Regions from separate parts of the Pseudomonas sp. NFX224 genome, predicted to be linked through region 4. Evidence: predicted binding sites of a transcription regulator. Region 4 holds the regulator's gene; each other region holds the start of a gene.
The links. The regulator sigma-54, encoded in region 4, starts transcription at its own class of promoters, with help from an activator protein. The targets are predictions, from matches to a motif close to ANTGGCATNNANNTTGCTNT.
Positions count from the first base shown of each region.

Region 1: a site for sigma-54 is predicted at 2,747-2,766, ahead of ACNYC6_RS17955 (pilin). Genes of this name have one in related genera too.
Region 2: a site for sigma-54 is predicted at 3,347-3,366, ahead of nirB (nitrite reductase large subunit NirB). Genes of this name have one in related genera too.
Region 3: a site for sigma-54 is predicted at 1,148-1,167, ahead of ACNYC6_RS04485 (CmpA/NrtA family ABC transporter substrate-binding protein). Genes of this name have one in related genera too.

Region 1 covers NZ_CP183416.1:3,947,817-3,955,010, forward strand. Annotated here, with positions in the region: gene ACNYC6_RS17945 (type II secretion system F family protein) at 1-884, opposite strand, end outside; gene pilB (type IV-A pilus assembly ATPase PilB) at 887-2,587, opposite strand; gene ACNYC6_RS17955 (pilin) at 2,813-3,232, shown strand; gene ACNYC6_RS17960 (BON domain-containing protein) at 3,542-3,898, shown strand; gene ACNYC6_RS17965 (DUF2845 domain-containing protein) at 4,058-4,360, opposite strand; gene ACNYC6_RS17970 (DUF748 domain-containing protein) at 4,360-7,194, opposite strand, start outside.
Region 2 covers NZ_CP183416.1:5,813,895-5,821,088, forward strand. Annotated here, with positions in the region: gene ACNYC6_RS26630 (DUF2238 domain-containing protein) at 1-156, opposite strand, end outside; gene ACNYC6_RS26635 (hypothetical protein) at 213-797, opposite strand; gene msrA (peptide-methionine (S)-S-oxide reductase MsrA) at 1,024-1,530, opposite strand; gene ACNYC6_RS26645 (copper chaperone PCu(A)C) at 1,582-2,085, opposite strand; gene ACNYC6_RS26650 (SCO family protein) at 2,085-2,690, opposite strand; gene ACNYC6_RS26655 (YbdD/YjiX family protein) at 2,931-3,131, shown strand; gene nirB (nitrite reductase large subunit NirB) at 3,571-6,132, shown strand; gene nirD (nitrite reductase small subunit NirD) at 6,132-6,500, shown strand; gene ACNYC6_RS26670 (nuclear transport factor 2 family protein) at 6,553-6,984, opposite strand.
Region 3 covers NZ_CP183416.1:1,033,770-1,040,963, forward strand. Annotated here, with positions in the region: gene ACNYC6_RS04480 (quinone-dependent dihydroorotate dehydrogenase) at 35-1,054, opposite strand; gene ACNYC6_RS04485 (CmpA/NrtA family ABC transporter substrate-binding protein) at 1,285-2,496, shown strand; gene ACNYC6_RS04490 (ANTAR domain-containing response regulator) at 2,512-3,087, shown strand; gene ACNYC6_RS04495 (nitrate/nitrite transporter) at 3,267-4,478, shown strand; gene ACNYC6_RS04500 (protein kinase domain-containing protein) at 4,486-6,156, shown strand; gene cobA (uroporphyrinogen-III C-methyltransferase) at 6,182-6,934, shown strand; gene ACNYC6_RS04510 (OmpA family protein) at 7,011-7,194, opposite strand, start outside.
Region 4 covers NZ_CP183416.1:2,023,093-2,030,286, forward strand. Annotated here, with positions in the region: gene ACNYC6_RS09165 (KpsF/GutQ family sugar-phosphate isomerase) at 1-757, shown strand, start outside; gene ACNYC6_RS09170 (KdsC family phosphatase) at 757-1,281, shown strand; gene lptC (LPS export ABC transporter periplasmic protein LptC) at 1,289-1,861, shown strand; gene lptA (lipopolysaccharide transport periplasmic protein LptA) at 1,848-2,396, shown strand; gene lptB (LPS export ABC transporter ATP-binding protein) at 2,396-3,121, shown strand; gene ACNYC6_RS09190 (RNA polymerase factor sigma-54) at 3,307-4,800, shown strand; gene hpf (ribosome hibernation-promoting factor, HPF/YfiA family) at 4,875-5,183, shown strand; gene ptsN (PTS IIA-like nitrogen regulatory protein PtsN) at 5,196-5,660, shown strand; gene rapZ (RNase adapter RapZ) at 5,663-6,520, shown strand; gene ACNYC6_RS09210 (HPr family phosphocarrier protein) at 6,536-6,811, shown strand; gene ACNYC6_RS09215 (ZIP family metal transporter) at 6,856-7,194, opposite strand, start outside.

The DNA.
Region 1 (7,194 bases), 1.9 Mb from region 4:
GATTCCAGCGCTTCGACCAGCGGCACACCGGCGGCGAAGGTCGTCGACAACGTGCGGGCGAAACGCGCGACGGCGGATTTGTACATCAAGGTGCCCACCAGCGGCAGCTTCAGCAGCCAGGCGTCCATTCGGTCGCGAAAGCCCTGTGATGTCCTGAAGGCATGACGCCCCCCGAAAATCGCCACGATCAGCACGCCGAGCATCATCCACCACCAGTCCTGCATGAACCGCGACAGGCCAATGACCATCACGGTAAAGGCGGGCAATTCGGCACCAAACCCTTCGAACACCGACTGGAATTGCGGCACCACTTTGACCAGCAGGATCCCGGTGACAATCATCGCGACGAACACCACCACCAGCGGGTAGGTCATGGCTTTCTTGATCTTGGCCTTGAGGCTTTCGCTCTTTTCCTTATAGGTCGCCACCCGTTCCAGCAGGGTGTCCAGCGCGCCGGCCTGCTCCCCGGCATCCACCAGATTGCAGTACAGCTCATCGAAATATTGCGGCTTTTTGCGCAAGGCGGCGGCGAAGCTGTTGCCGGCCGCGACTTCTTGTTTGACCTCGTCCACCAGCGTGCGCATGGCCGGGTTATCGAAGCCTTCGCCGATGATGTCGAACGACTGCAACAGCGGCACGCCGGCTTTCATCATGGTCGCCATCTGTCGTGTGAACAGAGCAATGTCCTGGGCCTTGATGCGTTTGCCGACGTTGAACAGCGAGACGGATTTCTTGCGCACCTTGCCGGGGTTGATGCCTTGCTTGCGCAGTTGCGCCTTGATCAGCGCCGGGTTTTGCCCGCTCAACTCGCCGGTGACTTTCGTGCCTTTGCGGTCGGTGCCTTCCCAGGCGTAAATACTGATTTTCGCTGCCTTGACCGCCATGTTCAGTCCTTGGAAACCCGGTTGATTTCTTCAAGGCTGGTGATGCCTTGCATGGCTTTGAGCAGGCCCGAGGTGCGCAGGTCATTGAAGCCGTCCTTGCGCATCTGCTCTTCGATTTCAAGTGAGTTGCCTTCGGCCATGATCAATCGTTGCAAGTCCGCTGTGTTCTTCACCACTTCATAAATCCCCACTCGCCCTTTGTAGCCGCCGTTGCAGTGTTCGCAGCCGACCGGCTCATAGATCGTGAATGTGCCGATGCGTTCCTCGGGGAAGCCTTCCTTGAGCAGCGCCTCGCGAGGAATGTCGAGCGGCACCCGGCAATGGCTGCACAGCTTGCGCGCCAGGCGCTGGGCGATGATCAGGCTGACGGAGGTGGCGATGTTGAAGCCCTGGATGCCCATGTTCTGCAAGCGGGTCAGGGTTTGGGCGGCACTGTTGGTGTGCAGGGTCGACAGCACCAGGTGCCCGGTCTGTGAAGCCTTGATGGCGATTTCGGCGGTTTCCAGATCGCGGATTTCACCGACCATGATCACGTCTGGGTCCTGGCGCAGGAACGCGCGCAGCGCCTGAGCGAAATCCATCCCCTGCTTTGGATTGACGTTGACCTGGTTGATGCCTTCCATGTTGATTTCCACCGGGTCTTCAGCGGTGGAAATGTTGATGTCCACGGTGTTGAGGATGTTCAGCCCGGTGTAGAGCGACACGGTTTTGCCCGAGCCGGTAGGGCCGGTCACCAGAATCATGCCCTGTGGCTGCCTGAGCGCGGCCATGTACAGGTCTTGCTGTTCAGGCTCGTAGCCGAGGGCGTCGATGCCCATTTGCGCGCTGGAGGGATCAAGAATCCGGATCACCACTTTCTCGCCCCACAGGGTCGGCAAGGTGTTGACCCTGAAGTCGATGGATTTGCTTTTGGACAAGCGCATCTTGATCCGCCCGTCCTGGGGTTTGCGGCGTTCCGAGATGTCCAGGCTGGCCATGACCTTCAGCCGCGCGGCGATACGGTTGGCCAACTGGATCGGTGGCTTGGCGACTTCCCGCAGCATGCCGTCGGTACGCATCCGCACGCGATAGATTTTCTCGTAAGGCTCGAAATGCAGGTCGGAAGAGCCGCTTCTTATCGCGTCGAGCAACATTTTATGGACGAAGCGCACCACCGGCGCGTCATCGGCATCCTGGCCGACGATGGCGTCCTGACGTTTGTCATCGGCGGTCTCGATGTCCAGGCCGTCGAGGTCAACGTCGGCCATGTCTTCCAGGCCGGTGCCATGGCTGTCGAAGAATTTCTCGATGGCCTCGCTGAGCTTGTCGTCCTCGACCAGAATCGCTTCGGTGGTAAGCCCGGTGCTGAACTGGATGTCGTTGATGGCCTGGTGATTGGTCGGGTCGGAAATCCCCACAAACAGTTTGTTGCCTCGGCGCCACAGGGGCAGCGCATGGTGCTGGCGGACCAATTTCTCGCTGACGAGGCCCTTGGGCTGAATCTCCTTGTCCAGGGCATGGAGGTCCAACAGGGCCATGCCGAAGTGTTCCGAGGCGATCTCGGCGACCTGGCGGCTTTTGACCAGTTTGTTCTGCACCAGATAGCTGACCAGGGAGATGCGGTTGCGCTGGGCTTGCTGGGACGCCTGTTGTGCACTTTTGTCAGTGAGCAGCTCGGCCAGGACCAATTGCTTGGCCAGACCGCTGAGAGCGATGTCATTCATTGGGATACCGGACGCAGGCAATTCATGACTTATAGCCTAGTCAAGCAATGGAGCCAAACCAGTGGTAGTGAGGTGACAAAAAGCGTCAGATAGTGCGGATCCAGGGAGTAGGAAAGGGCGTCGCAGACTGCACGGCCCCCGTCTATAGGGGGCATGGGGTTTGGCATGGGCTGTGCTGCGACAGGTACAGATCATGAGATTTCGACTCATGCACGGAGGCTGTCTATGAACACTCAAAAAGGTTTTACCCTGATCGAGTTGCTGATCGTGGTGGCGATCATCGGGATTCTCGCGACGTTTGCGATACCGGCGTATTCCAAGTATCAGGCGCGGGCCAAGGTGACGGCGGGGCTGGCGGAGATTTCGGCATTGAAAGTGCCGTTCGAGGACATTATCAATCAGGGGACCGACCCTGATTTGACCAAGGTGGGTGGGACGGCGGCCACCTCCAACTGCACGACCACGGCTTCGGGTAAAGCGGCTGATGGTACTGGCACCATTGGATGCACGATCCTCAATGCACCGGGCCCGGTACTGAATAAAACCATTACCCTTTCGCGTACGGTGTCGGGCTGGACGTGCGCTACGACCGTGGATCAGGAATACGCGCCGAAGGGCTGCACAGGGGTTGCTCCGAAAGCTTGATTCATCCCTTTTCATACCTGATACCCCGCCTGTGGCGGGGTATTTTTTTGCTCGCAGTCCAGAATGTCGAGTAAATGAGAAAACCTCCAACAATTCATGGCCTTAGGCTTTGCTGAAAACCCGCAACTTGCATGTAGATAAAGTTCAACTCATGCATTTTGCACGAATCCGCAAAATAGTCTTTTTGATAACTGATTGATTTATAACGATTAATTATCTGTCTCAAACTTGGCACAGCGTTCGCACTATCTCTGGTAACCCTGCTGACAAGAACCCAGCAGACTTTCCAGAAAAACAGGAGTTACTCGTATGAAGAAGTTCGCTATCACTGCCGCTGCTGCTACCGCGTTGACCCTGACCATGGCCAGCGCTGCATTCGCCCAGACCACCCAGGCTACCCAAGCTCCAATGACCCTGGCGGCGGGTGAAATGACCAAGGCAACAGAAGCCACTTCCGATACCTGGATCACTACCAAAGTCAAAGCCGACCTGGTCACCGAAAAAGGTATCCCAGGTACCGACATCAAAGTCGAAACCAACAAAGGCGTTGTTTCCCTGTCGTCCACCGTTGCGGTAACCGACGCTCAGAAAACCACCGCCGTGGCGATCGCCAAGAAAATCAAAGGCGTCAAGGCGGTCTCCGCTGACGGCCTGAAAGCCGAGTAAGGCAAGGCTTCTCGCCTGAACCGGGAGAAGGCGCGGTAGACGGGCCAAGTCATACGTCTGCCGCATCTCATGAGTTCATGCGAACGGCCATAAGGAAGTGGCCATTACAGGCCCCGGCATTCGTGTCGGGGCCTGTTCTATTTGCAGAGCAAAAGATCTTCAGTTACCGCGCTTGCTGGTGATCTGCACCAATCGATTCCCTTCGAATCGCAAGTACTGATACATCCCGCCGTTCGGCCCGTAGGTCCATTCCTCGACCTGAAACTCTTCCCGTCGATTGACGCTGCGCTTGTAGCCCAGCAGATCACGGCTGACCGGTTCACCGCATTTGTGCAGCACCTCGCTCGACCGGTCGCCGACGCTGATCAGTTGGCTGCCACAACGCACGGTGTCCGCTGCCGAGGCCTGGCTCGCCGCTGTTGCCAGTGCCAGTGCCAGTGCGAGCAGCAGCCGAGCACCCATCACTCAGCGTCCAGATGCATCGGCGTCACGACCTTGCCGTCCTTCTCCGCTTCGCCCAACTGCGCATCGATGAAGTACACACGATCATCGGCCAGTTGGCCTTTGTCGACCAGATAGTCTTTGATGCTGCTGGCGCGGTCTTGACCCAACTGGCGCAGCAGCACATCGCTGGAACTCCAGAACTGGATCACGCCTTCGCGCATTTTCGCCGTGCGATCTTCCTTGCCCAGGTCCTTCCATTCAGCGGGCGGCTGAGCCTTCAGGCGTGTGCGGTAGATGCCTTCCAGCAGCGGACCTTTTTCGCTGTCCGGAACGTCCAGCAATGAAGCCTGGGCCGGAACCTTGTCGCCGCGACGCTGGAGCATCTTGTAGTAGTTGTACTGGTATTCCCGTTCCAGACGTTGCTCGGCGATCAGCGGACCGTCGCTGCTCTTGGCCGCCGTACCTTCGATTTCCAGGCGCAGGGCAGGGCGCTCTTTCAGCGCCTTGCTCAGCTTGTCCAAAGCGCCTTCGGCGTCCTTGCTCAAGTCGCTTGAGCCAGGTGCAAACGACACGCTGCCCAGATCTTCCGAGCCGCCACCGGATACTAATCCACCAATGAGTTTGAACGGTGCGGCAGCGGCCTTCACGATCAGGTTACGCAGGGTCTGCCAGACAATCGGCATGACGCTGAACTGCGGGTTGTTCAGGTCGCCGGTCACCGGCAGCTCGATGGAAATCTTGCCATCGACGTCCTTGAGCAAAGCGATCGCCAGTTTCAGCGGCAGGCTCACGGCATCCGGGCTGTCGACTTTCTCACCCAGTTGCAGCTGCTCGACCACGACTTTGTTTTCGGCTTTGAGCTGGCCCTTGGTGATCTGGTAATGCAGGTCGAGATTCAGCCGGCCCTTGCGGATGCGGTAACCGGCGAATTTGCCGGAGTAAGGCGTCAACGTGGTCAGTTCCACGCGTTTGAAGCTGGTGGCGATGTCGAGGCTGGACATCGGATCGAACGGGTTGACCGCACCTTTGATGGTCACCGGTGCATAGCGGTCGACCTTGCCTTTGACGTCGACACTGGCCGGCTTGGCCTGGCGACTGTCGATGGTGCCGATCTGCCCGTTGAGTTGCTGGATTGCGGTGGCGAAGTTCGGCGTCAGGCTGAAGTCGGCGAAGTTGGCCGAACCGTCATTGATGACAATCCCGCCAATGTGGATGCCCAGCGGCTTCTCTTTGCTGGCGCCGGGTTTGGCGGCGGCGGGTTTGGCGCCTGTGTCGGCCGGTTGCGGAATCAGCAGGTCATCGATGTTGGTGGTGCGGTCATCGTTGATCATGAAGCGCGCATAAGGTTGCAGCAGGTTGACCTTGTCAATCGACAGGCTGTCGCCATGCTGATAATTCAGGCCTTCGACCATCAATTGTTGCCACTTGAGAAAGTCGCGGGTTTTCAGGGTATCGAGGGTATGCAGTTGATCGACCTGAGCGCGGCCAGTGACGCTGAAAGCCAGCGGCTCGGTGCTTTTCAGGTTGACCGCCAGATCGCTGCCGAGCATGCCGCTGCGCAGCTCAAGGCGAATGAACGGGCTGATGTAGGACTGGGCGACACGCAGGTCGATATCCTTGGTCTGCACGTTCAGTTTGGCGCTGACCGGCGCCAGATTGACCTCGCCTTCGGCGATGAGCTTGCCTTGTTTGCCCACGCCGGTGTCGAGCTTGAGGCTGAAGGGCGAGCCGTTGAGGCTGTCGAACTTCTGCAAGTCGAGATTCAGCGGGCCCAACTCCAGTGCCACGGCGGGTTGTGCTTTGCGGTCCGCGAGGTGCACTTGGTAATTGCGCAGTTGCACGTCATTGAGCAATACCTGCCAAGGCTTGCTTGGGGCCGTTTCTGCTTTCGGCGAGTCGGCGGCAGCCGGAGTGCTGACGGGTTCGGCGTTAGCCTTGGCGGCGGGTTTGGACGGCTGACTGGCAAACAATTTCTGCCAGTCGAGTTGGCCATCGGCTTCCAGCGCGGCCCAGGTTTCCAGTTTGTGGCTGCGGATCTTGCCGACCACCACTTGCTGCTTGGCCAGGTCGATGGTGGTTTCGCTGACGTCCAGTCGTTCGAGTTTCACCAGCGGCCGACCGTCCGGGGCCTTGATGGCGAAGGGCGCGATGGTGGCCGAGACGTTGCTCAGCAGCAGTTCGGTTTCCTTGGACAGATTGAGTTTGTAGTCGGTGCTGATGCTCATCACGCCGCTTTCGAGGTCCAGAGGGACCGCGTCGCGCACATAGGGCCAGAAGGCTTTCATCTTGCCGTCGGTGATTTTCAGCTTACCTTCGGAGGCCAGCGGGATCAGGCTGAAGTTACCCGTCCAGTCGATCTGCCCGCCGTTGGGGCCGATGGCCACGAGGGTCATGTTGGCGCTGTCTTCGGGCAGGGTGCTGAGGTTCTTCAGCTCGAAATCGAGTGTGTCGTAGAGAAACTCGATGGGCTCGCTGGGCCTGGCATCTTCAAAGTGCACGGCACCGCCGGCCAGTTTGATGCTGTCAATACGCAGCGGGAACGGCTTGGCGTCCGGATCGGCGGGTGTCGGTTCGCTGGCCGGTATCTTGAACAGCCCGAGCAGGTTGAGTTTGCCGTCCTTGCTGAAGAGGATTTCGGTTTTGGACTTGTCCAGTTCGATTTCCGACAGATGCAACGCTTTGGTCCACAGGCTGTCGAGTTGCAGGTTGGCGTAAAGGCGCTCGAAGCCGACCTGTTCCTTGCCTGGCTCGCCAATGTTCAGGCCCCAAAGGGTCACTTCAAGGCTGAACGGGTTGAGTTCGATGCGCTGGAGCGTGGCAGGCGTCGTGGCGTAGTTGGCCAATTGCTGGTT
Region 2 (7,194 bases), 2.8 Mb from region 4:
CGCCAGATAAGCCTGCCAGGACAGACGCCGGTGTCGCAGGCCGGCAGCCAAACCGAGTATGACGATCACGGGCACCACATTTTCCAGCCACCAGTCGACAGGGTCATTTGGCGCAATGCCGGACGCAATCACCGTTGCGACCGCCGCTGCCAGCAAGACCCCCGCCTGTTTCGGCGAGGCCTGTGGAGTCTGTCCAGCGGCGGCCGGGCGGTTCAAAACATGGTGTAGCCAAAGTAAACGAAGGCCACGGCAGCCGCGACGGCAAAAGCGCCCAAGGCTTTGGCTGTCGAGCGGCTGGAGTGCCCGGAACCCGTTGGGCGTTCTAAATGCGTGCCCGAATACACAGTAGGGGTATAGAAATCGTCCGTGGATGCCCGGTAGGTGTAGCGCAGGCCCAACAAGATGAACAGGACGATAAGGCCGATGACCGATGCGCGCAGGATGACCGGGTCAATCAAGGGCGGGGGGAGTTCTTCCGCGCAGGCTGGGCTGTCGATTTCGGCGATGCTGATACGACCCTGATCCATCGAAGCCAGCGAGGTACTCTTGAGGTACGTCTCCTGTTGCTCCAGGTCCAGTGCCTGATACTTCCAGAGTGTTGTCGAGCCTTCCCGGCAATAGGAAAAGCCACCGGGGTTGGCGGCGACGATGATGCAGGCGTCGTTGATCCCGCTTTTTTTCAGGGTTTCCGTGGCTGACCGGGTGAAATCCAGTTCAAGTACAGGAATAACTCCATTGGCAAAAGCCCCGGCCGAAACCATCAAGCTCCCCAAGAAGCAAATGGTTGAAATGTTCAAGGTTGTATGTCCTTGTCTTTATCGGCCTTTTTTGAACCGGCGAGTACTTTGCCCGCCGTTGATTGAGCGTAGTTCGCCAAACGGCATTGGGATGTCCAAAAGTGCACAAGGCGAACTGCGTCACCTTTTTGGACGATGCGTCGAAGCGCAAGTGAACGGCGGATGCACTCGGCGCAAGTGCAGCCTCGCTCACTCGACAGTTCCTACAGGAGAGGTGTTCGCGGCATTATCCGCGTTTCGGTAACTGCCAGTTCGGCCGAATGAAGTGGCAGGTGTAGCCTTCAGGAAGCCGTTCCAGATAATCCTGATGCTCGGGCTCCGCTTCCCAGAACGGCCCCGCAGGTTCGATCTCGGTGACCACTTTGCCGGGCCACAGACCGCAAGCGTCGACATCGGCGACGGTGTCCTCGGCGACGCGTTTCTGCTCTTCGCTGAGGTAATAGATGGCCGAGCGATAACTGGTCCCAACGTCGTTGCCCTGGCGATTCTGGGTGCTTGGATCGTGGATCTGGAAGAAAAACTCGAGAATCTGCCGATAGCTGATCTGCGTCGGGTCGAAGACGATTTCGATCGCCTCAGCGTGAGTGCCATGGTTGCGGTAGGTGGCATTGGGCACATCGCCGCCGGAGTAACCGACCCGCGTGGCGATCACGCCCGGTTTGCGTCGCAGCAGATCCTGCATGCCCCAGAAGCAGCCGCCGGCCAGAATGGCGGTTTCGGTGTTCGTCGTCATGTTACGCAACTCCCATCAAACAACGGCCTCGTGGGGGAGGCCGTCAGACCCTCATTGCATTTTGCTGTGGTCCATCTTGCTGTGGTCCATGCTGCCGTGGTCCATGGTGTCGAGGGCGCGTGCTGGAGCCTCGACCCTGATCGTCTCTTTCTCGCCCTTGGCGTTTTCCACTGTCAGGGTCAGCGGTACGTTGTCGCCTTCCTTGATCTGCCCGGTCAGGTTCATGAGCATGATGTGGTAGCCGTGGGGATCAAAGTTCACGGCCTTGCCGGCCGGCAAGGCGACGGACTCGACCTGCTGCATGCTCATCACATCGTCTTTCATGCTGGACTGGTGAATCTGCACCAGCTTGGCCACCGGCGACTCAACGCTCAGCAGCTTGCTGTCGGTGTCGGCCTTGAGGGTCATGAACGCGCCACTCGACGGCTGGCCGGCAACGGTCGCGCGGACCCAGGCATCGTCGACCCGGGTTTGCGCTGAGACCTGCCACGCCATACCGATCAGGGACAGACCCAAAGCTATTTGTTTAACACGTGCAGCGCAAAACGAAGTCATCAGCAGACCTCCATGACGGTGAGCAAATCTTCTGCACACTCTTGAGCGGTAAGGGACGCGGACAGGCCCAGGCGCAGATTGCCCCGGGAGTCGAACACGAAACTGGTGGCGGTGTGGGACAGGGTGTAAGTGTCGCCGCTCGGAACCTTCTCGAAGAATACGCCGAACTCCTTGGCGGTGGCGGCGGTTTCTTCCAGCGTGCCGTACAGCGCCTCGAAACTCGGGTCGAAAGCCTTGACGTACTTGTCGAGCAGCTCGGGTGTATCGCGCTCGGGGTCGAGGGTGATGAAGATCACCTGCAGGCGCTCGCCATCGCGGCCCATCAGTTTTTTCGCCTGGGCGGCGCGGGCCAGCGTGGTCGGGCAGACGGCCGGGCATTGGGTGAAACCGAAGAAAATCATCGGCATCAGGCCCTGGTAGCTGCCCAGCATCCGGGTTTCGCCCTCGGTATCCTTGAGCTTGAAGGAACGACCCAGGATCTTGTCGCTCAGGTCCTTGCCGTACTTGAACGACAGCTTGCTGCTGTCATCGCAGCCGGCGAGCAGGCCAAGGCTCAGCAAACTCATGCCTTGCAGGACCGTGCGACGGGAATACAACGTACTCATTAAAAAAGCATCCTGTGTAGCGACAGATGGAACACAGTGCCTGACGGGTCAGACGAAAAAAAGCGCAAGGATGTTAACAAACTGTTGCCCATTGGCGCTTAATCGATGGCCGACCGGTCATGCGCCAAAAGGTCGCGGGTGCCGTGATACATGAACATACAAACGGCCCGCGGGCGGACACAGTGCAGATACATCCGTGGTGTTACATCGGGTGGTCGAAACCTCATTGAGAGCACCGCCATGTTCCGCAAATTGCAGCAAACCGCCCGATTCTTCAGCCAGAGCGCGCGTTTGATGGTGGGCGTCCCGGATTACGACAACTATGTCGCGCAGATGGCGATCAACCATCCCGGAGAGCCGGTGATGAGTTACGAGGCTTTTTTTCGCGAGCGTCAGGAAGCGCGGTTTGGACGTGGGAAATGTAATACGCGGTGTTGCTGACCCCTCGAACACCCTAACCCCTGTGGGAGCCAGCAGGCTGGCTCCCACAGCTTTTTTGCGCACTTTTAAAGCGCGATGATCGATAACGTGCACCAGTGCGAAGCGATTTTCTGAACCCTTTCCGCCTGCGAAATCACCCGCTGACGATCCCGCGCACTTTGCCAAAAGCCTTGCTGGCAGGGGCTCGGCACGCATCTTTCCGGCTCCTGCGCTCGACTGGCACAAACACTGCATTCACCTCCTCAGCGCCATCTGAAAAAGATGGACCGCCCACTCGGTCAACGATGATCGAACAACCGCACAGGTCGTGGGCACTCTCGGTGGATCAGGCATGGCCGTCTGGTTTCAACACCGCAAAAGAACAGGCAAAGACGCCTGGAACCGCAAGGTTTCAGGCGTTTTTTTTTGCTTTTTGAACCGTGATGGGCAGGTGTCATTTATGAATTCCAATGTAGCCGCGTTGAACAAGCATCAAACACTGATCGTGATCGGCAATGGCATGGTCGGGCATCATTGTGTCGAGCAGTTGATCGAGCGCGGTGCCCTTGACCGCTATCGGTTGCACGTTTTCAGCGAAGAGCCGATGCGCGCCTACGACCGTGTGCATTTGTCTGAATACTTTTCCGGTCGCGATGCCGAGTCGCTGGCGCTGAGTGAGGCGTCGTTGTATCAAACGCCGGGCGTCACGCTGCACTTGGGTGTGCCGGTGCTGGAAATCGATCGCGAGCATCGTCAGGTGATCACCGCGCAAGGCTGCGTTGCTTACGACAAACTGGTCCTGGCCACCGGCTCCTATCCGTTCGTGCCGCCGATCGAAGGTGCCGAAGGCGATTCGCGGCTGGTGTACCGCACCCTCGAAGACCTTGATGCCATTCGTGCTGCAGCGGCCAATGCCAAGCGCGGCGTGGTGGTCGGCGGTGGACTGCTCGGCCTCGAAGCGGCCAATGCCCTGAAAAGCCTGGGCCTTGAAGCGCACGTAGTGGAATTCGCACCGCGCCTGATGCCGGTGCAGTTGGATGACCTCGGTGGACTGGCGCTCAAGGCGCAAATCGAGCGGCTGGGCGTCGGTGTGCATCTGTCCCGCGCCACGCAATCGATCAGCGCCGGCGAAGAATTCCGCTACCGGATGAATTTCGCCAACGACGAATTCCTCGAAACCGATCTGATCGTGTTTTCTGCCGGTATCCGCGCACAAGACGCGCTGGCCCGCCAGTGCGCGCTGGAGATCGGCCCGCGCGGAGGCGTGGTGATCGACGACACCTGCCTGAGTTGCGACCCGAACATCTACGCCATTGGCGAGTGCGCCTCGTGGAACGGCAGCCTGTTCGGCCTGGTCGCTCCCGGTTACCAAATGGCCCGCAGTGTCGCAGCGCGTTTGTGCGATGACGCCGCCGAGCCGTTCCAGGGCGCGGACATGTCGACCAAGCTCAAATTGCTGGGCGTCGACGTCGGTTCCATCGGCGATGCCCACGCCAACACGCCGGGTGCGCGCAGCTATCAGTTCATCGACGAAACCACCGCCAGCTACCGGCGCCTGGTGGTCGACGCCAGCGGCAAGCACGTACTCGGCGCGGTGCTGATCGGCGACAACAGTTACTACGACACGCTGCTGCAATACATGCAGAACGCGATTGCCTTGCCATCGGAACCGGCGGCGTTGATCCTGCCGTCGTCCGAAGGTGCGCCGACCCTCGGCCCGGGCGCCTTGCCCGAAACGGCCACGGTCTGCTCCTGCCACAACGTGACCAAGGGCGCGATCTGCTCGGCCATCGACGGCGGCTGCACCGACCTCGGCCTGCTCAAGTCGCAGACCAAGGCGTGCACCGGTTGCGGCGGTTGCGCCGGGTTGCTCAAGCAAGTCTTCGAGCATGAATTGATTGCCCGCGGGGTCAGCGTCGACAAGAGCCTGTGCGAGCACTTTGCCTACACCCGGCAGGAGCTGTATGCGCTGGTGCGGGTGGAAGGGGTGATCACCTTCGAAGAACTGCTGGCCAAACATGGCCGTGGCCACACCGGTTGCGACGTGTGCAAACCGGCAGTGGGTTCGATCCTGGCGTCGTGCTGGAACCAGCCGATCATGGACCCGTCGCTGGTGCCATTGCAGGACACCAACGACACGTTCATGGCCAACATGCAGAAAAACGGCACTTATTCGGTGGTGCCACGCATTCCCGGCGGCGAGATCACCGCCGACAAACTGATCGCTATTGGCGTGGTGGCGAAGAAATACGACCTCTACACCAAGATCACCGGCGGCCAGCGCATCGACCTGTTTGGCGCGCAGTTGCATGAGTTGCCGGACATCTGGGCCGAGTTGATCGAAGCCGGTTTCGAAACCGGGCATGCCTACGGCAAATCGACCCGCACGGTGAAGTCTTGCGTCGGCAGCACCTGGTGCCGTTATGGCGTGCAGGACAGCGTGCAAATGGCCCTGACCATCGAAGACCGCTACAAAGGCCTGCGCTCGCCGCACAAGCTCAAGTTCGCGGTGTCCGGTTGCACCCGTGAATGCGCCGAAGCGCAAAGCAAAGACGTGGGCGTGATTGCCACCGAGAAAGGCTGGAACCTGTACATCGCCGGCAACGGCGGTATGCGTCCACGGCACGCCGAGCTGTTCGCCACCGATCTGGATGACGCGACCCTGATCCGCTACATCGACCGCTTCCTGATGTTCTACATCCGCACCGCCGACAAGTTGCAGCGCACCTCGGTATGGCGCGAAAGCCTGGAGGGCGGCCTGGACTACCTCAAGGATGTGATCATCCATGACAGCCTTGGCCTGGGTGCTGAACTTGAGTCGCAGATGCAATTGGTGGTCAATCGCTACGAATGCGAGTGGGCCAACGCTCTCAAGGACCCGGAAAAACTCAAGCGCTTCCGCACCTTCGTCAACGATAAACGCCCTGACCCGGACATCCACTTTGTTCAGGAACGCGGCCAACGACGCCCGATCATGGCCGCCGAACTCAACCTTATCCCTGTTACCGAGGAGATTGTCTGATGAGCCTTTCCAATACCCAACGCGTGGAAAATGTCGACGTCTGGCACTCGGTATGCAGCCAGCAGGACCTGGTGAACGATTCCGGTGTGGTGGTGTGGCTGGACGGCGCGCAGGTGGCGCTGTTTTACCTGCCGGGCGCGGAGGGCAAAAATCTCTACGCCATCGATAACCATGACCCGCAGTCCGGCGCCAACGTCATTGGACGTGGTCTGGTCGGCAGCATCAAGGGCGATCTGGTGGTGGCGTCGCCGATCTACAAGCAGCACTTTCGCCTGGAAGACGGCAGTTGCCTGGAATACCCGCAGCAGCGGTTACGGGTTTGGCCGGTGCGGTTGAATCAGGGCAGGGTGGAAGTCGGCGTGGCCTGAAGAAGGAGGATGTAGCAGCTGGCTCAGCCGGCTGCTACACATTTGCGTCAGGTCAGAATTTGAAGGCTTGTCGTCCTACGAGTAACCATTTCCCATCCTGTTTCTGCCAGATCTGGAAGTTCTCGATCTCGGTAGGAACTACCTCCGTACCCTTCAGCGCCTGAGCCGAGAAGTGATGGCGGACCAGCGCGACATCGCCGGAAACGGTGATGGTCTGGTTCTGCATCTCAAGGGTCTTGAACGCGCTTTTGCCGGTTTCGATATCGGCGATGAATTCCTTCTTGTTCTGGATCTTGCCGCTGGAATGCCCGTAGGTCAGGTTATCGGCGGTCAAGGTCTGAAGCTGCGTGATGTTCTTGTGCAGCATGGCGTCGGTCAGATGATCGACGGCTTGTGCAACATCGTTGTCGGGTGAAGAGGAGGCGGCGGCGACGTAGCCGCTGAACAGGCAGAGAAAACCAATCAGCACTTTGACTTTTTTCATGGGTGTTTCCTTGTTGTTGTAGGTCGTCGTACAACCTAGCAGATTTCTCCTGTAATGGAAGATGCGGGCAGTGGATTGATGGCGGGGCAGTTGTCGCAGTCGGTGGATCGTTTTCGTCTTTGAGGTGTGGATGAAAAGTTCGCAGCCTTCGGCAGCTCCAATGGAATGCGTCTCCCTGCAGGAACTGCCGCAGGCCGCGATCTTTTGACT
Region 3 (7,194 bases), 990 kb from region 4:
CTGTAGGAGCGAGCTTGCTCGCTCCTACAAAGGATCAGCGCAGAGCAGCGATCGCGTCTACCGACTCACGAATCAACGCCGGGCCTTTGTAGATGAAGCCCGAGTAGATCTGCACCAGGCTCGCACCCGCGGTGATTTTCTCCGCCGCATGTTTGCCTTCAGTGATGCCACCCGCCGCGATGATCGGCAAACGACCACCCAGCTCCGATGCCAGCACTTTCACGGTGTGCGTGCTCTTGTCGCGAACCGGTGCACCGGACAAACCGCCCGCCTCGTCACCATGTTCCATGCCTTCGACGCCGACGCGGCTCAGGGTGGTGTTGGTGGCGATCACCGCGTCCATGCCGGTTTCGATCAACGCTTGCGCGACCTGCGCGGTTTCTTCGTCGGTCATATCCGGAGCGATCTTGATCGCCAGTGGCACGTGTTTGCCGTGACGCAGCGCCAGTTCCGCACGGCGCGTGGCCAGGTCGGCCAGCAATTGCTTGAGCGAGTCACCGAATTGCAGGCTGCGCAGGCCCGGCGTGTTCGGCGAACTGACGTTGACCGTCACATAGCTGGCGTGGGCGTAGACCTTGTCCAGGCAGATCAGATAATCGTCGACCGCACGCTCGACCGGCGTATCGAAGTTCTTGCCGATATTGATCCCCAGTACGCCCTTGTACTTGGCTGCTGCGACGCGGGCCAGCAGGTGATCGACGCCAAGGTTGTTGAACCCCATGCGATTGATGATCGCCTCGGCTTCCGGCAGACGGAACAGGCGCGGCTTCGGATTGCCTGGCTGCGGACGCGGGGTGATGGTGCCGATTTCGACAAAACCGAAACCCAACTGGGCAAAGCCGTCGATGGCCGCACCGTTCTTGTCCAGACCCGCCGCCAGCCCTACAGGATTGGGGAAGTCCAGGCCCATGACATTCACCGGCACATTCGCCGGCGCCTTGCACAGCAAGCCGTTGAGCCCCAGGCGTCCGCCCGCGCCGATCAGGTCCAGGGACAGATCGTGGGAGGTTTCCGGGGAAAGTTTGAACAACAGCTGACGGGCCAGGGTGTACATGGGCGGTTTTGACTCGATTGGCGGCGAAATGAGGCGGCGATTATAGCCGGGCATGGGGGGCGCTAGCGAGGCGCAACGATAAAAACAGCGGGCGATGGCATATGCCTTGCACCCGCTCAGTCATCAGCACACAGGCCAACGGCGGAAAGTGTGCAAGGACAATGGCGTCGTCACCCGGCCTGGCTTGTAGAAGGGCCTGGGACGACGTTTTTTTTGAAGGTGCGAAATCGATGAACGAACCATCAGCAGGCCCTCTGGCCTGGGTCAATGGCAGCGATGCCCCGGAAAAGACCGAAATCAACCTCGGCTTCATGGCACTGAGCGACTGCGCCTCGGTGGTGGTGGCCGCCACCCAGGGTTTCGCCCAGCCTTACGGCCTGACCCTGAACCTCAAGCGCCAATCATCCTGGGCCAACCTGCGGGACAAACTGGTCAGCGGTGAACTCGATGCCGCCCACAGCCTGTACGGCCTGATCTACGCCGTGCACCTGGGCATCGGCGGCGTGGCCCCGACCGACATGGCGGTGCTGATGGGGCTGAACCAGAACGGCCAGAGCATCAACCTCTCCCATGGCTTGCAGGGCCTTGGCGTGACCGGTCCTGAAGCACTTCACCGGCACGTGCACCAAAATCGCCCAAAACTGACGTTCGCCCAGACCTTTCCAACCGGCACCCACGCCATGTGGCTGTATTACTGGCTCGCGAGCCAGGGCATTCATCCGCTGCTGGATGTCGACAGCGTAGTGGTGCCACCGCCGCAAATGGTCGCGCACCTGCAAGCGGGGCGCATCGACGGCTTCTGCGTTGGCGAACCGTGGTCCGCCAGTGCGGTGCAACAGGATCTCGGCTTTACCCTGGCGACCACTCAAACCATCTGGCCCGATCACCCGGAAAAAGTCCTCGGCTGCACCCGCGCCTTCGTCGAGCAATATCCCAACACCGCCCGAGCGTTGGTGATGGCGATCCTGGAAGCCAGCCGCTTCATCGAAGACAGCACCGAGAATCGTCGCAGCACCGCGCAATTGCTCAGTGCCCCCCAGTACCTCGACGCACCGCTTGAATGCATCGAACCGCGCCTGCTGGGCGACTACGCCGACGGTCTGGGCAATCGCTGGCAAGACCCACACGCCTTGCGCTTCCATGGCGCTGGCGAGGTCAACCTGCCTTACCTGTCCGATGGCATGTGGTTCATGACCCAATTCCGTCGCTGGGGTTTGCTGCGCGACGATCCGGATTACCTTGCGGTGGCCCGTCAGGTCCAGCAACTAGACTTGTATCGAGAAGCCGCCAGTGCCGTCGGTGTCGCATCGCTGGGTAAAGAGAAGCGCAGCAGTCAGATGATCGACGGCAAAGTCTGGGACGGCTCTGATCCGGTCGGCTATGCCCGCAGCTTCAAGCTGCACGCCATGAGCGATAGCTCGCCCCGACTCGCCAGCCGCTGACAGGAGACTGCGAACATGTTGCGTATCCTGCTGATCAACGACACCGCGAAAAAAGTCGGACGTCTGAAAGCGGCCCTCACCGAAGCCGGATTCGAAGTGATCGACGAGTCCGGGTTGACCATCGACCTGCCCCAACGCGTCGAAACGGTGCGTCCGGATGTGATTTTGATCGATACCGAGTCACCGAGCCGTGATGTCATGGAGCAAGTGGTGCTAGTCAGCCGCGACCAGCCACGCCCCATCGTCATGTTTACCGACGAACACGACCCCGACGTGATGCGCCAGGCGATCAAATCCGGGGTCAGTGCCTACATCGTCGAAGGCATTCACGCACAACGCTTGCAGCCGATTCTCGACGTGGCCATGGCGCGCTTCGAAAGCGACCAGGCCCTGCGCGCGCAACTGCACGCCCGCGACCAGCAACTGGCCGAGCGCAAGCGCATCGAGCTGGCCAAGGGGCTGCTGATGAAAATGAAAGATTGCAACGAGGAAGAGGCCTACACCCTGATGCGCCGCCAGGCCATGAGCCGCCAGCAGAAGCTGATCCAGGTGGCCGAGCAGATCATTGCCATGAGTGAATTATTGGGTTGACCCGACAACGATCGGCATGTGGCACAGATCTGGCTAAGTAATCACCACAGGTAACCAACGGCGGTTGCCCAATCTACGACAAAGACGTCGCTCACCTCATTTGCCTCCCGGCAAATCAGGTGGCGGCGTTTTTTTGTTTTGGCTCCCGTTCGAGACTCCTATTCAGTTTGAGGTGCGCGATGAATTCAAGCTTCTGGAAATCCGGCCATACCCCGACCCTGTTCGCGGCCTTCCTCTACTTCGACCTGAGCTTCATGGTCTGGTACCTGCTCGGCCCCTTGGCGGTGCAGATCGCCGGTGACCTGCACCTGACCACCCAACAACGAGGGCTCGTGGTGGCCACCCCGATCCTGGCCGGGGCGATCCTGCGTTTTGTGATGGGCATGCTGGCTGATCGCCTGTCGCCAAAAACTGCGGGCCTGATCGGTCAAGTGATCGTGATCTGCGCGCTGTTCGGCGCCTGGAAACTCGGCATCCACTCTTATGAGCAAGCGCTGCTGTTGGGGCTGTTCCTCGGCATGGCTGGCGCGTCCTTTGCCGTTGCCTTGCCGCTGGCCTCGCAATGGTATCCGCCACAGCATCAAGGCAAGGCGATGGGCATTGCCGGTGCGGGTAACTCGGGCACCGTGCTTGCCGCACTGATTGCGCCGGTGCTGGCCGCCGCGTTTGGCTGGAGCAATGTGTTCGGCTTCGCCCTGATCCCGCTGATCCTGACCCTGATCGTCTTCGCCTGGCTGGCCAAAAATGCTCCTGAGCGGCCGAAAGCCAAGTCGATGGCCGACTACTTCAAGGCCTTGGGTGACCGCGACAGTTGGTGGTTCATGTTTTTCTACAGCGTGACCTTTGGCGGCTTCATCGGCCTGGCCAGCGCCCTGCCCGGCTACTTCAACGACCAGTACGGCCTGAGCCCGGTGACCGCCGGTTACTACACCGCCGCCTGTGTGTTCGGTGGCAGCCTGATGCGCCCATTGGGCGGTGCACTGGCCGACCGTTTCGGCGGTATTCGTACCCTGTTGGGGATGTACACGGTCGCCGCGGTTTGCATTGCAGCCGTCGGTTTCAACCTGCCAAGTTCCTACGCAGCCCTGGCACTTTTCGTGTGCACCATGCTCGGTTTGGGTGCAGGTAACGGTGCGGTTTTCCAATTGGTTCCGCAGCGTTTTCGCCGCGAGATCGGCGTGATGACCGGTCTGATCGGCATGGCTGGCGGCATCGGTGGCTTTGCCCTCGCGGCGGGCATGGGCGCGATCAAACAAAGCACCGGCAGCTATCAGATGGCCTTGTGGTTGTTCGCCAGCCTCGCGGTTCTCGCCTGGTTCGGTCTGCACGGCGTGAAACGCCGCTGGAGAACCACCTGGGGTTCGGCTGCCGTGACCGCTGCGCGGGTCTGAGGTCTGAATGAGCCTGCAACTGAGTTTTGCCGAAGCCAGCGCCATCGGCCCTCGCGAAGAGAACCAGGACGCCTTGCGCCTGGTCACGCCGGCCCCGGCACTGGCGGCCAGCAAAGGTTACTTGTTCGCCATCGCCGACGGCGTCAGCCAGTGCGCCGATGGTGGCTTGGCCGCCCGTTCGACATTGCAGGCCCTGGCACTGGATTACTACGCCACCCCGGAAACCTGGGGGGTAGCACAAGCCCTGGATCGCCTACTGCTGGCGCAGAACCGCTGGTTGCAGGCCAACGGTGGCGGGCAACCGCTATTGACCACTGTGAGCGCTCTGGTGCTGCGTGGCAGGCGATTTACCCTGGCTCACGTCGGCGATTGTCGGGTGTATCGCTGGCACGGGGATCAATTGCAGCGAGTCAGTGAGGATCACGTCTGGGATCAACCGGGCATGCAGCATGTGCTCAAGCGGGCCTTGGGCCTGGATCAACACCTGGTGCTGGATTTTCTCGACGGTGAGTTGCGCCTTGATGAGAGCTTTGTGCTGCTCAGCGACGGGATCTGGGCGGTACTGGGCGACACCGCGATTGCCGCAATTCTGCGTGATCAGCCGGATCTGCATAGCGCTGCGCAAACGCTGGTCAACGCCGCGCACCTGGCCGGCAGTCAGGATAACGCTAGCGCCTTGCTGGTGCGGGTCGATGCCCTCGGTGAAACCAGCATTGGCGATGCACTGATCCACTTGCAGCAATGGCCGCTGCCGCCGGCACTGAAACCGGGACAGGATTTCGAAGGCTGGCAAGTCGAAGCAATCCTTGGGCAGAGCCAGCAATCATTGCTCTATCGGGTACGTGACGCTCAGCAGCAACCCTGGCTGCTGAAAACCCTGCCCGGCCGCCTGCACGACGATCATCAGGCCGGGCAAGCCTTGCTATCGGAGGAATGGTTTCTCAAGCGCGTGGCCGGGCGGCATTTTCCTGAAGTCCATGCCGCCAGTCAGCGCCAGCATTTGTACTACGTGATGCGCGAATATTCCGGTTCGACCCTGGCGCATCTGCATGACCAGGTCGGTCCATTGCCGCTGGCGCAATGGCAGGACCTCGCCGAGCGCTTGCTTCGAGCGATCGGCATGCTGCATCGGCGACAGATTCTCCACCGCGACATCAAACCGGAAAATCTGCTGCTGGGGGACGACGGTGAGTTGCGCCTGCTGGATTTCGGGCTCGCCTACTGCCCCGGACTGTCCGCAGACCAGCCTTCTACCCTGCCCGGAACGCCGAGTTTCATTGCACCGGAAGCTTTTCGCGGTGAAGCGCCAACCCCGCAACAGGATCTCTATGCGGTTGGCGTGACCTTGTACTACCTGCTGACCGGGCATTTCCCCTACGGCGAGATTGAAGCGTTCCAGCGGCCACGATTCGGTGTACCGATCAGCGCCAGTCGCTATCGGCCCGATTTGCCAGAGTGGCTCACACAAAGTCTGGAACGTGCGGTCGCCGCAGATCCAGCGCTGCGCTATGAAACGGCGGAAGAATGGCTGCTACTGATCGAACAAGGCGAACGGCACAGTTTGACCGTGCGCCCACGCCCGTTGCTCGAGCGCGAACCGCTGAAGGTATGGCGAACGCTGGCGCTGCTGTCATTGGTGGCGAATCTGGCGCTTTTATTTGCGGTATTTCATGGCTGATGTCATGCCAAATGAGGAAAACACGATGAACGCAAAAGTCTGGCTGGTGGGCGCAGGCCCTGGTGATCCGGAATTGCTGACGCTCAAGGCTGTGCGGGCGTTGAAAGAGGCGGATGTAGTGCTGATCGATGATCTGGTGAATACCGCCATCCTCGAACATTGCAACCAGGCGCGGATCATTCCTGTGGGTAAGCGCGGCGGCTGCCGGTCCACCCCACAAGCGTTCATTCATCGCCTGATGTTGCGTTATGCGCGCCAGGGCAAGTGCGTGGTGCGACTCAAGGGTGGCGATCCATGCATTTTCGGGCGTGGCGGTGAAGAGGCGCAGTGGCTGCGTGAGCGCGGGGTTGAGGCTGAACTGGTCAATGGCATCACGGCCGGGCTCGCCGGTGCGACGCAATGCGATATACCACTGACGCTGCGTGGCGTGGCGCGCGGTGTGACACTGGTCACCGCCCATACTCAGGACGGCAGCAGCCTGAACTGGCAGGCACTGGCCCAAAGCGGCACGACGTTAGTGATCTACATGGGTGTGGCCAAGCTCAGCGAAATCCGTGAACAGTTGCTGGCCGGCGGGATGACGGCAGACATGCCGGTGGCGATGATCGAAAACGCTTCATTGCCGCATCAGCGCGAATGCCGGAGCCATCTGGCAGCGATGGAAAAAGATGCCCATGACTTCGAGCTGAAAAGCCCGGCCATTTTGGTTATCGGCACCGTGGCAGCGCGTGCAACCGCCTCTCTATGGGAGCGTGGCTTGGCCAATCAAACCGCCTAATCCAAACCTTTTTCAGTAAATTGCAGACAAAGAAAAGCCCGGCCTAAGCCGGGCTTTTCTCAGAGCTGCAGGCTAATTACTTAGCTTGAGCTTCAACCTGCGCTTCTACGCGACGGTTTACAGCGCGGCCAGCGTCAGTAGCGTTGTCAGCAACTGGGCGGGATTCGCCGTAGCCAACAGACTGAACGCGGGACGATTCAACACCGTACTGGTTGGTCAGAACTTGCTTAACGGCGTTCGCACGACGCTCGGACAGTTTC
Region 4 (7,194 bases):
ATTTTTCGTCCACCCGGCTGAAGCCAGCCACGGTGACATGGGCATGATCACCCGCGATGACATCATCCTGGCGCTGTCGAACTCCGGCTCCACCAATGAAATCGTCACCCTGCTGCCATTGATCAAGCGCCTGGGCATCCAGTTGATCAGCGTGACCGGCAACCCTGACTCGCCGCTGGCCAAGGCCGCCGAGGTCAACCTCAACGTTCACGTCGAGCACGAAGCCTGTCCGCTGAACCTGGCGCCTACCTCTTCGACTACCGCGGCGCTGGTCATGGGCGATGCCCTGGCCGTCGCACTGTTGGAAGCCCGCGGTTTTACCGCCGAAGACTTCGCCTTTTCCCATCCGGGTGGCGCATTGGGCCGACGCCTGCTGTTGAAAGTGGAAAACGTCATGCACGCCGGGCAAGAGTTGCCGCAGGTACAGCGTGGCACCCTGCTCAAGGATGCGTTGATGGAAATGACCCGCAAGGGCCTGGGCATGACCGTCATCCTTGAAGCCGACGGCAAGCTCGCCGGGATCTTCACTGACGGCGATTTGCGCCGCACGCTGGACCGCACCATCGATATCCACAGGGTCACCATCGATCAGGTCATGACCGCCCACGGCAAGACCGCCCGCGCCGAGATGCTCGCCGCCGAGGCCCTGAAAATCATGGAAGACCATAAAATCAACGCGCTGGTCGTGGTCGACAGCGAAGACCGTCCGGTCGGCGCCTTGAACATGCACGACTTGCTGCGTGCGGGGGTAATGTAATGAGCACGGACCTGCTGCAACGCGGCCAACAGATCAAACTGGCGGTCTTCGACGTCGACGGCGTCCTCACCGACGGACGCCTGTACTTCCTCGAAGACGGTAGTGAGTTCAAGACCTTCAATACCCTCGACGGCCAGGGCATCAAGATGCTGATGGCTGCCGGCGTGCAGACCGCCATCATCAGCGGCCGCAAGACCCCGGTGGTCGAGCGACGGGCGAAGAACCTCGGCATTCCACACCTGTACCAGGGGCGCGAAGACAAACTGGTGGTGCTCGACGAGCTACTTGGCCAACTCAACCTAAGCTATGAACAGGTCGCCTACCTTGGTGACGACCTTCCCGACCTGCCAGTGATTCGCCGCGTAGGCCTGGGCATGGCAGTGGCCAACGCCGCCAGTTTCGTGCGCGACCACGCTCACGGCGTCACCCAGGCCCGTGGTGGCGAAGGTGCCGCCCGCGAATTCTGCGAATTGATCCTGCGCGCCCAGGGCCGCCTCGATGCGGCCAACGCCGCGTACCTGTGAGCCAAACATGCTGAGCAAAAAGATTCGCAACATCCTGATGTTCGGTTGCATCGCGGCGATTTTCGCCGCGGTCGGCTACTGGAACATCAGCCCGGAACGCTTTCTCGACAAGCCGGTTGTGCAAGTCGACAACAGCGAGATCGACTATTACGCCACCAACGCCCACAGCGTGCAGTTCCTGCCGGATGGCAGGCTGCAATACGAAATGACGTCGGACAAGGTCGAACACCTGAAAGCGTCCGAGGTGACCCTGCTGACCAATCCCGACCTGAACATGTTCCGCGGCACCGAGTTCCCGTGGCACGTCCAGAGCGAAAAGGGTGAAGTCAACCCTGACGGCACCCAGGTCGAGCTGATCGATTCGGTACGCATTACGCGTTTCGACGAGAAAAACCGTAGGACCCTGATCACCACCACCCGCATGACGGTGTTCCCGCAACAGCAATATGCGCAGACCGACCGAGACGTTAGAATCGACGGCGCTGGCGGTGTTTCGACTGGCAAGGGAATGAAAGCGTATTTGAAAGAAAGCAGGATACACCTGCTATCGAACGTAAGAGGACAGTATGAGGCTCGTTAAAACCCTCCCTATTTTGCTCAGTCTGGGCGCAGCACTGGGAAGCGTGAGCGCCTGGGCCCTGCCGGATGATCAACAACAGCCAATCCGCATTCAGGCCGACGATGCCCAACTGGACGACAAGAATGGCGTTGCCACCTACACGGGCGATGTGATCATCACCCAGGGCTCAATGAAGGTTACCGGCAATAAAGTGACCATGACCCGAGCTCCGAGTGGCGACATCGACGTGGTGACGTCGGTCGGTAACCTGGCCTACTTCGAACAACTGCAAACGGCTGGCGACACCAAGCCGGTTCAGGGTTGGGGTGTGACAATCCAGTACCACGCCACGCAAAACCGCGTCGTACTGATCGACAAGGCCAAAGTCATCGACAAGGACAACAACGTCACCCAGGGCGAGAAAATCGTCTACGACACCGAGAAGAAGCTGGCGAGCGCCGGTCGCGCTACAGGCAGCAAGGTGACCGAGGCACGTCCGCGCATTGACATGGTCATCCAGCCGAAAAAGAAAACCGACGAGCAAAAGGCCCAGTAATGGCAACTCTGAAAGCTCAGCATCTGGCCAAGAGCTACAAGAGCCGCCAGGTCGTGCGCGACGTCAGCCTGTCGATCGACAGCGGTCAGATCGTCGGCCTGCTTGGCCCCAACGGCGCCGGCAAGACAACCTGCTTCTACATGATCGTCGGCCTGGTCCAGGCTGATCAGGGCCGCGTGCTGATCGACGATCTGGACGTCAGTCACCAGCCCATGCACGGTCGTGCGAAGGCAGGTATCGGCTATTTACCGCAAGAAGCGTCGATCTTCCGCAAACTCTCGGTAGCCGACAACATCATGGCGATCCTCGAGACCCGCAAGGAACTCGACAAGGACGGTCGTCGCAAGGAGCTGGAAAGCCTGCTGCAGGAGTTTCACATCAGCCACATCCGCGACAACCTCGGCATGAGCCTGTCCGGTGGTGAACGCCGCCGCGTGGAAATCGCCCGGGCACTAGCCACCAACCCGAAATTCATCCTGCTCGACGAACCTTTCGCCGGCGTGGACCCGATTTCGGTGGGCGACATCAAACAGATCATCCATCACCTCAAGGCCAAGGGCATTGGCGTGCTGATCACTGACCACAACGTCCGTGAAACGCTGGATATCTGTGAAACCGCCTACATCGTCAACGATGGTCAGCTGATCGCCGAAGGTGACGCTGAAACCATCCTGGCCAACGACCTGGTCAAGGAAGTCTACCTGGGTCATGAGTTCCGCCTGTAAGCGCTGAGGTGTCCCGGCTAGTCGACCAAGCGCTTGTCTCGATAAAAAATCAATAGTTTTTTATTGTTACAGCGCTCTAGGCAAACACTGCGATTTCGGGCATATAATTTGCTTATGTTTGGCGCTCCGGCGCCCTGTAGTGGATGGCGCATGTGCGCCGGCAAATAAGGTGTTAAGCCCCTGCCATGAAACCATCGCTAGTCTTGAGAATGGGCCAGCAGCTGACGATGACACCGCAGCTGCAACAGGCCATCCGCCTGCTCCAATTGTCGACCCTGGACCTGCAACAGGAAATCCAGGAGGCCCTGGAGTCCAATCCGATGCTCGAACGCCAGGAAGAAGGCGACGACTTCGACAACTCCGACCCCATGGCCGACAACGCCGAACAAAAGCCCAATACCGAAATTCAGGAACCCTCCTACCAGGAAAGCGCCCCGACGGTGGATAACCTCGAGGAAGGCGACTGGAACGAGCGTATTCCCAATGAACTACCGGTCGACACCGCCTGGGAAGACGTCTACCAGACCAGCGCCAGCAGCCTGCCGAGCAACGATGACGACGAGTGGGATTTCACCACCCGCACATCGGCCGGTGAAAGCCTGCAAAGCCATCTGCTGTGGCAATTGAACCTGGCGCCGATGTCCGACACCGATCGCCTGATCGCCGTCACCCTGATCGACTGCATCAACAATCAGGGCTATCTGGACGAAACGCTCGAGGAAATCCTCGAAGCCTTCGATCCGGAACTGGACATCGAACTGGACGAAATCGAAGCTGTCCTGCACCGCATCCAGCAATTCGAACCCGCCGGCATCGGCGCCCGCAACCTGGGCGAATGCCTGCTGCTGCAATTGCGCCAGCTGCCGGCCAAAACTCCTTGGCTGGCCGAAGCCAAGCGTTTGGTCACCGATTACATCGACCTGCTCGGCAGTCGCGACTACAGCCAGTTGATGCGCCGCATGAAGCTCAAGGAAGATGAGCTTCGCCAGGTGATCGAACTGGTCCAGAGCCTCAATCCGCGCCCGGGCTCGCAAATCGAGTCCACCGAAGCCGAGTACGTTGTCCCCGACGTGATCGTGCGCAAGGACAACGAGCGCTGGCTGGTGGAGCTCAACCAGGAGTCGGTGCCACGGTTGCGGGTCAACGCCCAGTACGCCGGCTTCGTGCGCCGCGCCGACACCAGCGCCGACAACACCTTCATGCGCAACCAGTTGCAGGAAGCCCGCTGGTTCATCAAGAGCCTGCAAAGCCGCAACGAAACCCTGATGAAAGTGGCCACCCAGATCGTCGAGCATCAGCGCGGCTTCCTGGAGTACGGCGATGAAGCGATGAAACCGCTGGTCCTGCATGACATCGCCGAAGCGGTTGGCATGCACGAATCGACAATTTCCCGGGTGACCACGCAAAAATTCATGCATACCCCTCGGGGCATATATGAGCTGAAATACTTTTTTTCCAGCCACGTCAGCACCTCCGAGGGCGGCGAATGCTCGTCCACGGCGATCCGCGCGATCATCAAAAAACTGGTTGCTGCTGAAAATCAGAAAAAGCCGTTGAGTGACAGCAAGATCGCTGGTTTACTGGAGGCACAAGGCATTCAGGTGGCTCGCCGCACCGTCGCCAAGTACCGCGAATCCTTGGGGATCGCGCCTTCGAGCGAACGCAAGCGGTTGATGTAGAGCCACGCCACAGCGTTCCAGTGGCAGATCATCTGGTCTGCCGCTTTATGCACTGGCAACGAAGGAGAAGCTGTATGCAAGTCAACATCAGTGGACACCAACTGGAAGTGACCGAACCTCTTCGCACCTACATCGGCGAAAAACTCGAACGATTGGAGCGACATTTCGACAAGATCACCAACGTGCAGGTCACGATGACGGTCGAAAAGCTGAAGCAGAAAATCGAAGCCACGCTGCATATTCCCGGCAATGAAGTGGTCGCAAACGCGGAACATACCGATATGTACGCGGCGATCGACGCACTGACCGACAAGCTGGATAAACAACTCAAAAAGCATAAGGAAAAGACCCAGAGCCTCCTCCAGGGCGCTACCGGTCGTTAACACTCCCAACCCATGATCCGACTTGAAAGCATCCTGACCCCCGGCCGTTCCCTGGTGAACGTGCCGGGCGGCAGTAAAAAGAAAGCCCTTGAGCAAATTGCCAACCTCATCCATCGCGAAGTGCCGGATCTGGCCATGCAGGATGTCTTCGAGAGCCTGGTCGCCCGTGAAAAACTCGGTTCAACCGGTTTTGGCAACGGTATCGCCATCCCCCATTGCCGTCTCAAGGGCTGTAATTCGCCCATCAGTGCCTTGATGCACCTTGACGCCCCTATTGATTTCGACGCCATCGATGGTGCACCGGTCGACCTGTTGTTCGTTTTACTGGTCCCGGAAGCCGCTACCGATGCGCACCTGGAGTTGTTACGCCAGATCGCCAGCATGCTCGACCGCAAGGAAGTGCGCGAAAAACTGCGCAGCGCCCCGAGTAATGAAGCCTTGTATCAGGTTGTCCTGGACGAGCAAAACGGTCATTAATCATGCGCTTGATCATCGTCAGCGGTCGTTCCGGCTCGGGTAAAAGTACCGCCCTCGATGTTCTTGAGGACAACGGTTACTACTGCATCGACAACCTGCCTGCGGGGTTGCTGCCGGAACTGGCCGAGCGCGCGCTGATTCACACGGAACTGTCACAGCCGCTGGTAGCCGTGTCCATCGATGCGCGCAACCTCCCCAGCCATCTATCGCGGTTTCCAGAGCTGCTCGAAGAAGTCCGCAGCCGGCACATCCAGTGCGATGTCCTGTACCTGGATGCCGATGAGGAAACCTTGCTCAAACGCTTTTCGGAAACCCGTCGTCGTCATCCGTTGAGCAGCGCCAATCGCTCGCTGGCCGAGGCGATCAACGATGAGACCAGCCTGCTCGGGCCCATTGCCGACCTCGCGGACCTCAAGGTCAACACGACCAACCTGAACCTGTATCAGTTGCGCGATACCATCAAGTTGCGGCTGCTGAACCAGCCGGAACCCGGTACGGCGTTCCTGGTGGAATCTTTCGGTTTCAAGCGTGGCATGCCGGTCGACGCCGATCTGGTGTTCGACGTGCGTTGCCTGCCCAACCCCTACTGGAAGCCGGAATTGCGCGAGCAGTCCGGGCTGGATCAGCCGGTTGCCGAGTACCTGGCGGCACAACCGGATGTCGAGGAGATGTTCCAGGACATTTCCGCGTACCTGCTCAAATGGTTACCTCGCTTTGCCGCCAGTAACCGCGCTTACGTCACTATTGCCATCGGTTGCACCGGCGGGCATCACCGCTCCGTCTACCTGACCGAACGCTTGGGCAAGACCCTGCAGCAATCTCTGAAGAACGTCCAGGTTCGCCACCGCGACCTCAGCTAAAGGATTCACATCGCGATGCCTGCTCTGGAAATCGAAATCATCAACAAACTGGGCCTGCACGCCCGGGCATCTGCAAAATTCGTTGGAGTTGCCGGTCAGTTCAAGGACTGCACGATCAGGGTCGGACGCACGCCAGAGACTACAGTCGACGGCAAAAGCATCATGGCAATGATGATGCTCGCCGCCGGCAAGGGCACCAGAATTCATCTGAGCACGGAAGGCGAGCAGGAACAGGAAGCGATGGACGCACTGGTGGCCCTGATCAACAACTACTTCGACGAAGGCGAATAACCCGGTAGCAGCTGGCTTCGCCAGCTGCTACAACAGTCCGTGAACTAGCCTAATGCGGTATCCATCACCATCATCAAGCAGAACCCGATCAGTAATCCAAGGCTGGCCAGTTTCTCATGACCGTGGCGACGCGATTCGGGAATGACTTCGTGGGTGACCACCAGCAACATGGCCCCGGCCGCCAAGGCCAGCCCCAAAGGCAACAACAGTTCGGCCAGGCTGACCAGCCACGCGCACAACAACGCGAACACCGGTTCGACCAAACCTGAAGCAGCACCGATCAGGAACGCCTTGAACCGCGACATCCCAGCCCCGGCCAGCACCAAGGCAATGACCAATCCCTCCGGCACATCCTGCAAGGCAATGCCCATCGCCAAACTGTC